Regions from separate parts of the Mesorhizobium sp. BR115XR7A genome, predicted to be linked through region 1. Evidence: predicted binding sites of a transcription regulator. Region 1 holds the regulator's gene; each other region holds the start of a gene.
What was found. The regulator LexA, encoded in region 1, represses DNA repair genes until DNA is damaged. The targets are predictions, from matches to a motif close to TGTTCNNNNTGTGTTCNG.
Positions count from the first base shown of each region.

Region 1 (4,460 bases):
TGCTGGCGGTGATGCTGATTGCCGTCTTCTTCGATCGCGCTGCGCTGACCATGCGCAATCTGGCGATCTCGGCGATCGCCGTGATCCTGGTCTCGCCTCACGAGGTCGTCGGCCCGAGCTTTCAGATGTCGTTCGCCGCGACCGCGGCCCTGGTTGGCGCTTATGCCGGCTGGGCCGATCACCGTGCGGGAAAGACGCGGCCACCGCCGCCAAAGCGATCCCTGGCGGGGTTCCTGACGCGAAAATTCCTGCTGGCGACAGGAGGATTGGCCATGACGTCCATTATCGCCGGCAGCGCCACGGCACTGTTTGCCATCTGGCATTTCCAGCGGGTATCGCCGCTCAGCCTGTTCGCCAATCTGGCCGTGATGCCTATCGTGTCGGTCGTGATGTTCCTGGCCGTCGCCAGCGCGCTGTTGATGCCATTCGGACTGGATTGGCCGGCTCTCTACCTCATGGGCAAGGGCCTGACAGCAATGATCGCCGTGTCGGCGTGGATATCGGAGCGCTCTCCGGTCGATGGAGTCGGGCTGATTTCGCAGCAATCCGTGCTGCTGGTCACCGTCGCGCTGGTTATCGCGACGATGGCGACGACATGGCTGCGGCTCGCGGCGCTGCCATTCGCGCTCGCCGGCCTGTTGACTGTGTCGCACACACGCGCGCCCGATGTGCTGATCTCGGAAGATGCGCGGCTGGTCGCGCTGCCGATCGGCAATGGCGAACTGGCCGTCAACCGGGAACGTCCCAACGAATTCGCAACCGACAACTGGAAACGCGCCCTGATCTCCGAAACAATCGTCAAACCGGAAATGTTCGACACGACAGACAGGCAATTCGATGTTGCCAGTCCCACCGACCTGCCGCCGGGATCGCCCTTCTACTGCCGCGAAGGCCTGTGCCTTGCCAGGCACCCTTCCGGCGCGATCATTGCCTATGTCGAGGACCGCAAGACCACCTGGAAAGCCTGCGCTTTCGCCGACCTGATCATCGTCAATGACGCAACCGCCTATGACGCCTGCCACAATCCACTGGTTCTCGTCGTCACCAAACGGCAGCTCGCCCGCAGGGGAAGCGCTGCCGTCTTCTTCAATCCCCAGTCGGCCACGACCCGGGCCGCGATCGCATTTGCCGTCGACGGACCATACCGGCCCTGGCACGAACAGCGAAAATTCTCACGCGAGGCGAGGGGGCTGCCGCCGTACAAAAAACCCGACAAGCCCGATAACAAGCCGGTTCAGTAGCGCCTGATCAACCCGACCAGCTTGCCTTGTACCTTGACCCTGTCCGGCCCGAAAATGCGCGTTTCGTAGGCTGGATTGGCGGCCTCGAGCGCGATCGAAGCGCCTTTGCGGCGGAACCGCTTCAGTGTCGCTTCCTCTTCGTCGACCAGTGCCACGATAATTTCGCCCGGGCTTGCCGTGTCGGCATTGCGGATAATGACCGTGTCTCCATCGAAGATACCAGCCTCGATCATCGAGTCGCCCTTGACCTCCAACGCATAGTGCTCGCCGCCCATGATCATGTCCGGCGGCACCGAGATCGAATGCGTCTGATGCTGGATGGCATCGATCGGCACACCGGCGGCGATACGGCCCATGACCGGGATGGACACGGCTGAAACCGCGTCGTCGTCGTTGCCGGCCGCGGGCAGGCGCGAAGGCGCAGCGGCCGGCCTGATCTGGCGTCCGAGACTGCCTTGGCCAAGGCTGCCTTGGATGACGCTTGGCGAGAACTTCTTTGCCGCATTGAGGCCCGGCGCGATCGAGTCCGGCAGCCGCAGCACTTCCAGCGCGCGCGCCCGATTGGGTAGCCGGCGAATGAAGCCGCGCTCCTCCAGGGCCGTGATCAGGCGATGGATCCCCGACTTGGAGGCAAGATCGAGTGCTTCCTTCATCTCGTCGAAGGAAGGCGGTATCCCGCTTTCCTTGAGCCGTTCGTGGATGAACATCAGCAGTTCATGTTGCTTGCGTGTCAGCATGGCGGCCCCCAAGACATTGAACGAAAGGTTGAACCAGAATCGAAAAAACAAACCCAGAACAAACACTATCTGTTCCAGTTGTGTTCTGCAACCGTTTAAAGTTTAATGAATTTGTTAAGGGGTCTGAAGTTTTTTGCCCGCGACGGCGGGCGGCAACCAGTCCTTTCCGCCGTCGGCAGGCGCATTGAAATCGTTTTGGTTAATGGCCTGTGGCCCATCCGCCGACGAGGCTTTGGCATCAGTTAGTTGGAAGGCTTCTCCTCGGAGGGACGTATAATTCGCGGAGCCATTATTCGCGGAACGAAACGAAACCAAAATGCCAACGATTGGTAGCTTCGGGCGGCCATGGATCGGGGCGTTCGGCGCACTCCGGCCAGCGCGTTCGAATAGGCGTGGCGGAAGCGCTGAAGTTATCCCGAACCCGCCTTCAAGCTGCCGGCGCGAGCGGCGTATCTGGTAGCGCCGCTGTCTTCGCTGTGGACATAGACGTGCAGTGTGTAGCCGATATGCGCCGTCATCAGCGCCTTGGCCCGCTCGACGTCACGGTCGAGCGCCGCTTCCATGATCGCGGTATGGTGTTCGATCGCAATCGCTTCGCGTAGCGCTTCGATTGCCTCTTCATAGCCATCCTTGAGGCCGGCCGCGGCCCGCAGTGTCGGCGCCAGACCAAGAAAGCGATGATGCCGGCGCAGCTGATCCGAGATCGTCGAGCGGAACCGCAACAGCCAGTCGCATGTGGCGGCGCTCAGCAGCGCCGCATGGAAAGCCTCGTGGTTCTCGTCCCATCTGTCGACGGCCGCGTCCGAGGGATCGTCGACCGCTGTCTTGCAACGCGAGAGCCGGTAGTGGGCGGTGACCACGGCATCCTCCCACTCCCTGCCGCCTTTTTCCATCGATTCGAGGAACAGGGGTATCTCGACCACCATCCTGGCGCGTGCCAGATCCTCCAGCTCGGCCCGCGACACCGGAGCCACGGCAAAACCACGATTGCTGATCGCGGTGACCAGGCGTTCGGCCTCGAGCCGCGACAGGGCTTCGCGCAACGGTGTCCAGCCGACGCCATAGGTGCCGCGCAGCGCACTCAGTTTGAGCGGGGCGCCGGGCATGAGGCGCGTGGTCAGGATGTCGCGCCGCAACAGCTGATAGGCGGCTTCCGTTTTTGTGGAACTCGTTTCATTCAGCATGGTGATCAATCCGTCGTCTGGCGAAAAGTATATATGATAGTGCGTCACAGCAACAATTATATATAATGTTTGACACAGACCGGCGGACTCACCATGATCGCCGTAGTAGCCGCGTTTCCAAGCGGCCCTGATCAAATCTGGGAGGAAATGATGTTGAAGTCGAAATCCGCTTGGTTGTCGGGCTTGGCCCTGGCAGGCGCATTGATGGTCAGTGCCGGCAGTGCCGCGGCCGATCAGATCCGTATCGGCATTGCCAATTTCGGCGAGCATCCGCAATTGAACGCCGCCATAGCCGGCTTCAAGAAGGCGCTGACGGATAACGGCTTCGTCGAGGGCAAGGACGTCGTCTACACGGAGAGCCACACCAATTTCGATGCGTCGCTGGTGCCGCAGATGATCGCCAAGCTGCAGGCCGAGCAGCCCAAGCTGATCTACACCATCACCACGCCGGTCTCACAGATCGCCAAGAAAGCGCTCGCCGGTTCCGGCATTCCGATCGTTTTTGCCGCGGTCACCGATCCGGTGGCGGCCAAGCTGGTGCCGTCATGGGACGCCGGAGACGAAGGCATGACCGGCGCCAGCGATCTGCAGGACGTCGCCGCGGTGATGGCCTTCACCAAGAAGCTGCTGCCGAACGCCAAGCGCTTCGGCGTGCCTTATAATCCCGGTGAGGCCAATGACGTTGCCTTGGTCGAAAAGATCAAGGCGGCGGCACCGGCCGCGGGCTTCGAGGTGGTGGAGGTCGGCATAGACAACGTCAATGACATCCAGCAACGCATCGCTTCGCTCGCCGGCAAGGCCGACGTGATCTACGGCCCGGCCTCGAACCTGATCCAGCCGGCGATCGCCGCTGTCTCCGCGGCCGCCCGCCAGGCCGGTATCCCGGTCGTCAACTCCGATGACAGTGCGGTCCGTAACGGTACCGTGCCGGCGAGCTTCGCGGTCAATTACACGCAGGTCGGCGTCAACGCCGGCAACATCGCCGCCGAGATCCTCAAGGGCAAGGATCCCAAGACGATCGCGCCGTCGCGCCCGGCCTACAAGGACCACATGGCAACGATCTCGCGCAAGGCGATGGCCGCGTTCGGCATCGAGATACCGGCTTCAATGGCCGATTGCGGCTGCATCGTCGACTAACATCGGAACTGCCGGGGTGACGGCGTCGGCGCCGTCATCCCGAGGTCAGGGAGAAACGATGCTCGAGATTCGATCCGCGCGCAAAGTGTTCTACAAGGGCCAGGCCGACGAGAAGGTCGCGCTGGACGGTCTCAGCCTGTCCTTGGCCACCGGAGAGTTCG
Region 1 covers NZ_JAIUHW010000019.1:34,545-39,004, reverse strand. Annotated here, with positions in the region: gene LB557_RS29140 (ComEC/Rec2 family competence protein) at 1-1,241, shown strand, start outside; gene lexA (transcriptional repressor LexA) at 1,235-1,978, opposite strand; gene LB557_RS29130 (GntR family transcriptional regulator) at 2,389-3,162, opposite strand; gene LB557_RS29125 (ABC transporter substrate-binding protein) at 3,313-4,299, shown strand; gene LB557_RS29120 (ABC transporter ATP-binding protein) at 4,358-4,460, shown strand, end outside.

Region 2 (4,460 bases), on a different contig from region 1:
GTAGTGCGATGCGGCGCCCGGCGGTGCCCGCCATCAGCAGGAACGATCCCATCGACGCGGCAAAGCCCATGCATACGGTCGACACCGGGCAGCTGATATACTGCATCGTGTCGTAGATGGCGAAGCCGCTGGTCACCATGCCGCCGGGCGAGTTGATGTAGAGCGAGATCTCCTTCTCGGGATTGTCCGACTCCAGCGACAAAAGCTGCGCGCAGACCAGCGCCGAGACGTCATCGTTAATCTCCCCGTTGACGAAGACGATGCGCTCGCGCAGCAGCCGCGAAAAAATGTCGAATGCACGTTCGCCGCGGCTCGATTGCTCGATTACCATCGGCACAAGACTGGCAACACCGCCCATTTTTCTGTCTCCAATTTTCCGTGTTCAAGCCGCGTGCAGCAGCAGAAGGCGTGGGGTGTTCGCGGCTATAGGCGTGCCGGTCCCGTGCAGCGAAAGCCGGCAGCCTGCCCCCGCCATGGCCACGGCCGGCATCGCCTTGCGAGCAAAGCCGTCATGGACGATGCGCAGATGCGTGCCGCCGGAAACGGTTCGGGCGAGTGTGAAGGTGACGGTGCTGTCGAGTGGGTGCGCGGCATCGTCCGACCGCTCGCGCCAGGAATAGCGCAGCAGGCGTTCGGGCTCGGCATCGAGAATCTCGCATTCGATCGCCGCGTCTTGACCGGCGAAGGCAAAGCGGCTGCCGGTCTGCGGCCTGATGTCGTTGGGCATCATCCAGGCGGCGAGCAGTTCCGGCACGGTCAGCGCCCGCCAAACCTTTTCCGGCGGCTCGGCAAGATCGTATTCGAACTCAATCGCATCGGGAGAGACTTCGCTTTGGCTGTTCATTGATCCATGTCCTTCAAAACCGTCTTCAGCCTTTCGATGCGCTCCGGCCAGAAGGTACGGTAGCGTTCGATCCATGAGAGCAGCGGGGCAAGCCCCTGCGGATCCGCACGATAATAGGCGTTGCGGCCGGCCCGCCGCTCGACCACGAGGCCGGCGCCCCGCAGCACCGCCAGATGCTGCGACACCGCCGGTTGCGACACCGTCAGGCCGCTGCGCAATTCCGACACGCTCATCTCGCTTGTGGCGAGACGCTCAAAGACGGCGCGGCGTGTCGGGTCGGCCAAGGCGCGGAAAATCTCTGCTTCGATCATGACAAAAGCATAAGTCGATACTTATCGATTTGGCAAGCGCTGTTTTGAGACCCATATGCGGCGTTCCGGCATTGCTGCCATTCCTTGACAATTGGCCGCAGTGCATATAGGAACGAAAAGGGAACAAAAACCTTGTGGGAAAAGCCAGCCTTGGCAAGCGGCTGACGTGCGTAGCCTGTAAGGTGCTGCGACAAAAATTTGTTTCGGATAGCGCGGAGAAATATCATGGCGGGTAGCGTCAACAAGGTCATTCTGGTCGGCAATCTCGGCGCTGACCCTGAAATCCGCCGCCTGAACTCGGGCGAGCCGGTCGTCAACATTCGCATCGCGACGTCGGAAAGCTGGCGCGACAAGAATTCCGGCGAGCGCAAGGAAAAGACCGAGTGGCATAACGTCGTCATCTTCAATGAGGGCATCGCCAAGGTGGCGGAGCAGTATCTGAAGAAGGGCATGAAGGTTTATGTCGAGGGCCAGCTGCAGACGCGCAAATGGCAGGACCAGACCGGTGCCGACAAATACACGACCGAAGTCGTGCTGCAGAAATTCCGCGGCGAGTTGCAGATGCTCGACGCGCGTGGCCAGGGTGAGGGCGGTCAGGTTGGCGGCTACAGCGGTGGCGGCAGCAGCCGTGGTTCCGATTTCGGCCAGTCGAGCCCGAACGAAGGGTTCAACCGCGGTGGCGGCAACGCTCCCAGGGGCGGCGGTGGCGGTGGTTCGTCGCGCGAACTGGACGACGAAATTCCGTTCTGATCGAAAGCCGCACCAAATAGCGAATGCCTTTACTTGATATGCCCCGAGGGTCCGCATGGACTTTCGGGGTTTTGCATGGTGGTTTTGAGCTGACGTTGGCGCGATCAGAGACGTAAGAGGACTGGCGATGAAGGCACGGGTAAAATGGGTCGAGGAGCGCACCTTCGTCGGCGAGTCCAGCAGCGGCCACAAGGTCGTGCTGGGCACGGCGTCAGGCCCGGAAGGCAAGACGCCGGGACCGAGCCCGATGGAACTGGTGCTGATCGGCACCGGCGGCTGCTCGGCCTATGATGTCGTCCATATCCTCGAAAAGGGGCGCGAGGCCGTCGAGGATTGCGTGGTCGAGCTCGATTCCGACCGCTCCGAAACCGATCCCAAAGTGTTCACCCGCATCCATATGCATTTCATCGTCAAGGGCCGGGCGCTGTCCAGCGACAAGGTCAAGCGGGCAATCGACCTTTCGATCGAAAAATACTGCTCGGCCTCCGCCATGATGGCCAAGACCGCGACGATTACCCACGACTTTGAAGTCATCGATACGACCACAAAATAAGCGGGCCTACGAGGCCATCAGCGCCTTGATGCCATCTGCCACGAACTGCACGGCCAGTGCCGCCAGGATAACCCCGAGCAGGCGGGTCAGGATCGAGCGGCCGGTCTGGCCGAGGATGCGGTCGATGCGTTCCGACAGCACGAATACCAGATAGGTTATGACGAGGCAGACAAGAATGATGCCGACCAGGGCCGCCTGCGCCGCAAAACCCTGAAACGAGCCTGAGAGCAGCACCGTCGCTGAAATCGCGCCGGGGCCGGCGATCAGCGGGATCGCCAGGGGGAAGGCGGCGATGTTGTGGATCATGTCCTTGGTGATGGCGACGTCGCCGATCTTTTCCTTGCGGTCCTGCCGGCGCTCGAACACCATTTCGAAGGCGATGAAGAACAGCAGGAACCCGCCGGCGACACGGAACGCCGGCAAGGTGATGCCGAACACCGACAGGATCGATGCGCCGGCCACCGCAAACAGCGCCATCACCAGAAAACCGATGACCGAGGCGCGCACGGAAACCTGGCTGCGCTCCTCGCGGTTCATGCCGCGCGTCACGGCGAGGAACAGAGGCGCCAGCCCAGGCGGATCGATGGTCACGAGAATGGTGACGAAGGCATTGAACAGGCTGTCGAAACTCGGCATCGCTGACCCTCCCGCCGGGCCAAGCCCGTACCCACATTGGTAGAGCAAAGCCCGGTCGGTGGGAACAGTCAGAACCGCAGGTTAGGCGGCAGCGCCGCAATAGGCCTCCAGGCGATAGCCGTCCGGATCGACAACGAAGGCCGCGTAATAGTTCTCGCCATAGTCGGCGCGCAGGCCCGGTCCGCCATTGTCGCTGCCGCCTTCGCGCAACGCCCCGGCATGAAAGGCACCGACGCTATCCCGTGTCGGCGCGGCGAAGCAGAAATGCAGGCCGGATCTTTCGTCCGCCGGCACCGGGCGCGCCGCCTCGTTGACCCACAGCGCGACAGCCTGGGGCGCGACAGCCTGGACACCATAGCCGAGCGAACCTGACGATTGGCTGACGCAAGTGAAGCCGAGCGGCCTCAGCGCGGCATCGTAGAAACGTTTGGAGGCAGTGACGTCGCGAACGCCGATCGAGATATGATCGAACATGGTTTTCTCCATTGTTACTAAGGGTTGTGGGGTCATCTTTCGGATTGACGACGCGCCAGGAACTCGACTTCGAGGTGCCAGTCCGCGCCGTCATGCGAGCGCTCGCCGAGCCATCGGAAGGAATTCTCGGTGATGCGCGAAAAGCTCCAGCGTACCGAGGAACCAGTGCCGTCGGCGCCGACCTGCACGATCGTGCCGCCTTCGGCGCGGCCGAGCTGACGGCTGAAATACTGGTTGCGCGGGTCGCTCCAGAAGATGTGCCAGGCATCGATTCCGGGGTCATAGACCCGCAGCGTCGTGCCGTAAAAGGTCCATTTACCAAGCGATGGCGAGGGGCCGGCGTCACGCGCGGGCAGGATCCAGACGTCCTGGATGGCGCGGCCTTCCAGCGCCCAGCCGAAGTGCACCTCGCCGCGTCCGGTCAGCACCGTGCCGTCCTCGAGATGGCGCGCGGCGTCGAACGTCCAGGCACCGACGAAGCGGCCGTAAAGGTTCAGTTTTTCGGCAAGCCCTTCGATCGGTCCGGGACTGTGCAAGGCTTCGGCAAATGTGAATTGGTCGGGCATGGCTGCGATCTCTTCTTGTCAGGAGACCGCGAGCAATAGGTGCCGCCGGGGTTTTGGGCTTGGGAAAAATTGCTATATTTCAGCCATGACGGCGACCGCGAATACCCTTGCATCCGGACCTGGCTGGCACGTGGCGGATGTGATCTGCACGGCCAGCGCCGGCGATCGGCCGTTCGAGGAAGTCCATCGGGATTTTTGCGTCGCGGCGGTCACCAGTGGCACCTTCCGCTATCGCGCACAGCAAGGCACCGCAATGCTCGCGCCAGGCAGCCTCCTGCTTGGCAATTCCGGCACATGCTACGAATGCGGGCACGAGCATGGCAGCG
Region 2 covers NZ_JAIUHW010000012.1:37,723-42,182, reverse strand. Annotated here, with positions in the region: gene LB557_RS23885 (ATP-dependent Clp protease proteolytic subunit) at 1-358, opposite strand, end outside; gene LB557_RS23880 (SRPBCC family protein) at 383-844, opposite strand; gene LB557_RS23875 (ArsR/SmtB family transcription factor) at 841-1,155, opposite strand; gene LB557_RS23870 (single-stranded DNA-binding protein) at 1,381-1,905, shown strand; gene LB557_RS23865 (OsmC family protein) at 2,033-2,458, shown strand; gene LB557_RS23860 (MarC family protein) at 2,465-3,094, opposite strand; gene LB557_RS23855 (VOC family protein) at 3,176-3,568, opposite strand; gene LB557_RS23850 (hypothetical protein) at 3,601-4,134, opposite strand; gene LB557_RS23845 (helix-turn-helix transcriptional regulator) at 4,220-4,460, shown strand, end outside.
Region 2: LB557_RS23870 (single-stranded DNA-binding protein) is a predicted target of LexA. The motif match lies at 1,264-1,281, and genes of this name have one in related genera.

Region 3 (4,460 bases), on a different contig from region 1:
TGGAAGGCTCGGGAGCATTGGCATGGCCAACACGATGGCGATCGAAAAGAAACTGTTGAATTCCGTCCATGACCGGGCGGTTTTCCAGCGCCGCGTGCGCATCCTGTCCGACCGGCTGGCCGACGAACTGGGCCCGGCCGGCACCGTTCTCGATCTCGGCTGCGGCGACGGCTCCATCGCCAAGGCGATCATGGAAAAAAAGCCGGGGCTGACGTTTCGCGGCATTGACGTGCTGATCAGGCCGCAAACCCATATCCCGGTAGAACTGTTCGATGGCAGCACCATTCCCGCCGCGAATGGCTCCTATGACTGGGTGACGATTGTCGATGTGCTGCATCATGCCGACCACCCGGGCCATCTCGTGCGCGAGGCGGCCCGCGTGGCGCGCAAGGGCGTTGTCATCAAGGATCACCTGCGCGAAGGCTTCGCGGCCTACCAGACGCTTCGTTTCATGGATTGGGTGGGCAACAAGGGGCACAATGTGCGCCTGCCTTACAACTATCTCTCCAAGGCCGAGTGGGACGCCATTTTTGCCGCCGCGGGTATCACACCCCGCACCTGGCGTGAGAAGCTGTCGCTCTATCCGTTCCCGGCCAGCGTGTTTTTCGACCGTCGCCTGCATTTCATCGGGACCTTGCGATAGCTAACCGGAGCTGCGCGGAACGCGGCTACGCCGCCTGCGCCATACGCTCCGAACTCATGCGATAGGAAATCGCTTCGGCCAGATGGATGCGGCCGACACATTCGCTGGCGTCGAGGTCGGCGAGCGTGCGCGCCACTTTGAGCACCCGGTGGTAGGCCCGCGCCGAAAAGGCGAGTTTTTCGCTGGCATCCTTGAGCAGCGACAGGCCTGCGGCGTCCGGCATGGCGATCGTCTCGATGACGGCAGGAGAACAATGCGCGTTGGTGGTGGCGCTGTTGACGCCGAGCCGCTCGAAACGCTCGCGCTGGATGGTGCGGGCACGCGCCACGCGCGACGCCACGTCGGCGCTCTTTTCCGCTCGATCCGGCCGGATCAGGTCGCTGGCCGAGACCGCCGGCACTTCGATCCTGAGATCGATGCGGTCGAGCAGCGGACCTGAAATGCGCGCCTGGTAATCGGTGCGGCAACGATCGCCGCGCAGGCAGCGATAACCCGGTTCGCCGGCCATGCCGCAGCGGCACGGGTTCATCGCCGCCACCAGCTGGATGCGGGCCGGATAGGTGACGCGATGGTTGGCCCGTGCGATCATGCAGTCGCCGGTTTCAAGCGGCTGGCGCAGCGCATCGAGCGTCTGCGGCGTGAATTCGGGGAACTCGTCGAGGAACAGCACGCCGTGATGAGCGAGCGACACCTCGCCCGGCCGCGCGCGCAGGCCGCCGCCCACCATCGCCGCCATCGAGGCCGAATGGTGCGGGGCGCGGAACGGCCGCCGGTCGGTCAGCTTGCCTTCGCCGAGTTCGCCAGCCACCGAGGCGATCATCGAGACTTCGAGCAGTTCCTTCGGCGCCAGTGGCGGCAGGATCGACGGCAGGCGCTGCGCCAGCATCGATTTGCCTGAGCCTGGCGGACCGATCATGAGCAGATTGTGTCCGCCGGCGGCCGCCACTTCCAGCGCCCGCTTCGCCGTCTCCTGGCCCTTGATGTCGGCAAGGTCGGGCAGGTCGCGCGGTGCGGCGCGGATGCCGGCCTCCGGGCGCGACAGCACCTGCGTGCCGCGGAAATGATTGGCGATCGCAATCAGGCTGCGCGGCGCGAGAATGTCGAATTCCCGCCCCGCCCAGGCCGCTTCCGGCCCGCAGGCGAAGGGACAGATCAGCCCTTTGCCTTCGGCATTGGCGCCGATCGCCGCCGGCAAGGCACCGGCAACGGCGGTGATCGTACCGTCGAGCGACAGCTCGCCCAGCACGACATAGCCAGCCAGCATGTCGCCCGGAATGGCGCCAAGGGCTGCCATCAAGCCAAGCGCGATCGGCAGATCGTAGTGGCTGCCTTCCTTCGGCAGATCGGCGGGCGCCAGGTTGACGGTCACCTTCTTCGACGGCATCGACAGGCCCGACGCATGCAATGCCGCCTGCACCCGCTCGCGGCTTTCCGCCACCGCCTTGTCTGGCAGGCCGACGATATGCATGTTGACCTTGCCGGGCGCGATCATCACCTGCACGTCGACCGGCACTGCCTCGATGCCCTGGAAAGCGACCGTACGAACCCGCGCCACCATTGTCTGCCCCCGATGCCGGCTCGCCCTTGCCCCTTAACGGGCCGCGAGCGACGTCAACGCAAGACAACCACAGATTTCAGCCCAGGGCAAGAACATTACAGGAACAAGTGAGGTGAGCGCATGGAGCGACTACTGGCTGGTGCATTCCGAAAGCCGCCGCAACACGCCTAAGATCAAGCTGTTCCGAGATTGGGTCCCAGACGGCTGACGTCAGGGAGAGCGCGAACAGCGCCGGCTCTGAGGCGCCACTCTTGATCAAATCGGGAACATTGGCGCAACCGGTAGCCGCACAGGTTGCGCGCCGGTTGTGCCCGGCTGCAAAAGCGGAACATGGTTAACACAAACTGAAAACAAATTATGTCCGCTTCCCCTCCACCACGTCCCAGAACAGGCTGGCGATGTCGGCGCCGCCGAAGCGCTTGACCTCGCGCACGCCGGTCGGCGAGGTGACGTTGATCTCGGTCATGTAGTCGCCGATGACGTCGATGCCGACCAGGATGAAGCCGCGCTCTTTCAGCGACGGCCCGATGCGGGCACAGATTTCGCGCTCGCGTGTCGTCAACTCGGTCTTCTCGGCGCGGCCGCCGACATGCATGTTGGAGCGGGAGTCGTGCTCGGCCGGCACCCGGTTGATGGCGCCGACCGGCTCGCCGTCGATCAGAATGATGCGTTTGTCGCCCTTGCGCACATCCTTCAGGTAACGCTGCACGATATAGGGCTCGCGAAACATCTGGCCGAACATTTCGAGCAGCGAGGCGAGATTGCGGTCGGCTTCAAGCATGTGGAAGATGCCGGCGCCGCCATTGCCGTAGAGCGGCTTGACGATGATGTCGCCGAATTCCTTGCGGAAGGCGGCGACTTCGAGCGGATCCTTGGTGATCAGCGTGTCCGGCATCAGGTCCGGGAACTCGGTGACGAAAATCTTTTCCGGGCTGTTGCGCACCCAGGCCGGGTCGTTGACGACCAGCGTCTTTGGATGGATGCGCTCGAGGATGTGGGTCGTGGTGATGTAGTTCATGTCGAAGGGCGGGTCCTGGCGCAGCAGGACGACGTCCATTTCGGACAAGTCGGTGCGCACCTTTTCGCCCAGCGAATAGTGGCTGCCCTTTTCGTCGCGCACCGTCATCTCCTCGACGCGGGCAAACACCTTGCCGTCGCGCATCGACAGCCGGTCGGGCGTGTAGTGGAACAGCTGGTGACCGCGCCGCTGCGCCTCCAGCGACAGGGCGAACGAGGTGTCGCCGGCGATCGACACGGTGGAGACATGGTCCATCTGGACGGCGATTTTCAACTTCATGGCAGGTCCCCAGCATAGTCGACGCAAGCGATATAAGCGTCGCGGCGCGTTCTGCCAATCGCGACGTTTTGAACATTGGGATCAGCAAGGCGCGTCTGCCGGTTGCAGACAAGACGAGGACTGACATCATCGCTTTCTTAAGCCTTGCCGTGCGACGGTAAGCTTCGAATGCAGCCGGCCGACCTGACGCAGCGCCGGGCACCCGATGGAACGACGATCATGAACGCGCTCACTGCCGTCCGCGCAGCCTCGACCCAGCAGCTCGAACTCACCATCCTGATGCCATGCCTCAACGAGGCCGAGACGCTCGCCGTCTGCATCGGCAAGGCCAAGGCCTTTCTCGACCAATCCGGCATAGCGGGCGAGGTGCTGATCGCAGACAATGGCAGCACCGACGGCTCGCGGGAGATCGCAGCGCAAGGCGGTGCTCGTGTCGTCCCGGTGGCGCAGAAGGGCTATGGCGCGGCCCTTCTGGGCGGCATCGCTGCCGCCAGGGGACGCTTCATCATCATGGGCGATGCCGATGACAGCTATGATTTCGGTGCACTGGAGGCATTCGTGGCGCGGCTGCGCGGCGGCGCCGACCTGGTCATGGGCAACCGCTTCCACGGCGGCATAGAGGCTGGCGCCATGCCGGCTCTGCATCGCTATCTCGGCAATCCGGTGCTGAGCTTCGTCGGCCGCCTGTTCTTCCGCATCAAGACCGGCGACTTCCACTGCGGCCTGCGCGGCTTCAACGCCGGCAGCATCAGGAAGCTCGATCTGCAGACCACCGGGATGGAATTCGCCAGCGAAATGGTGGTGCGCAGCGCGCTTGCCGGGCTGCGCATCGAGGAAGTGCCGACCACGCTCAAGCCCGACGGCCGCAGCAGGCCGCCGCATCTCAGGACCTGGCGCGACGGCTGGCGGCATCTCAAATTCCTGCTGGTCTACAATCCGCGCTGGATGTTCTTCATTCCAGG
Region 3 covers NZ_JAIUHW010000016.1:57,540-61,999, forward strand. Annotated here, with positions in the region: gene LB557_RS27535 (class I SAM-dependent methyltransferase) at 23-643, shown strand; gene LB557_RS27540 (YifB family Mg chelatase-like AAA ATPase) at 669-2,201, opposite strand; gene gshB (glutathione synthase) at 2,557-3,498, opposite strand; gene LB557_RS27550 (glycosyltransferase family 2 protein) at 3,718-4,460, shown strand, end outside.
Region 3: LB557_RS27540 (YifB family Mg chelatase-like AAA ATPase) is a predicted target of LexA. The motif match lies at 2,290-2,307, and genes of this name have one in related genera.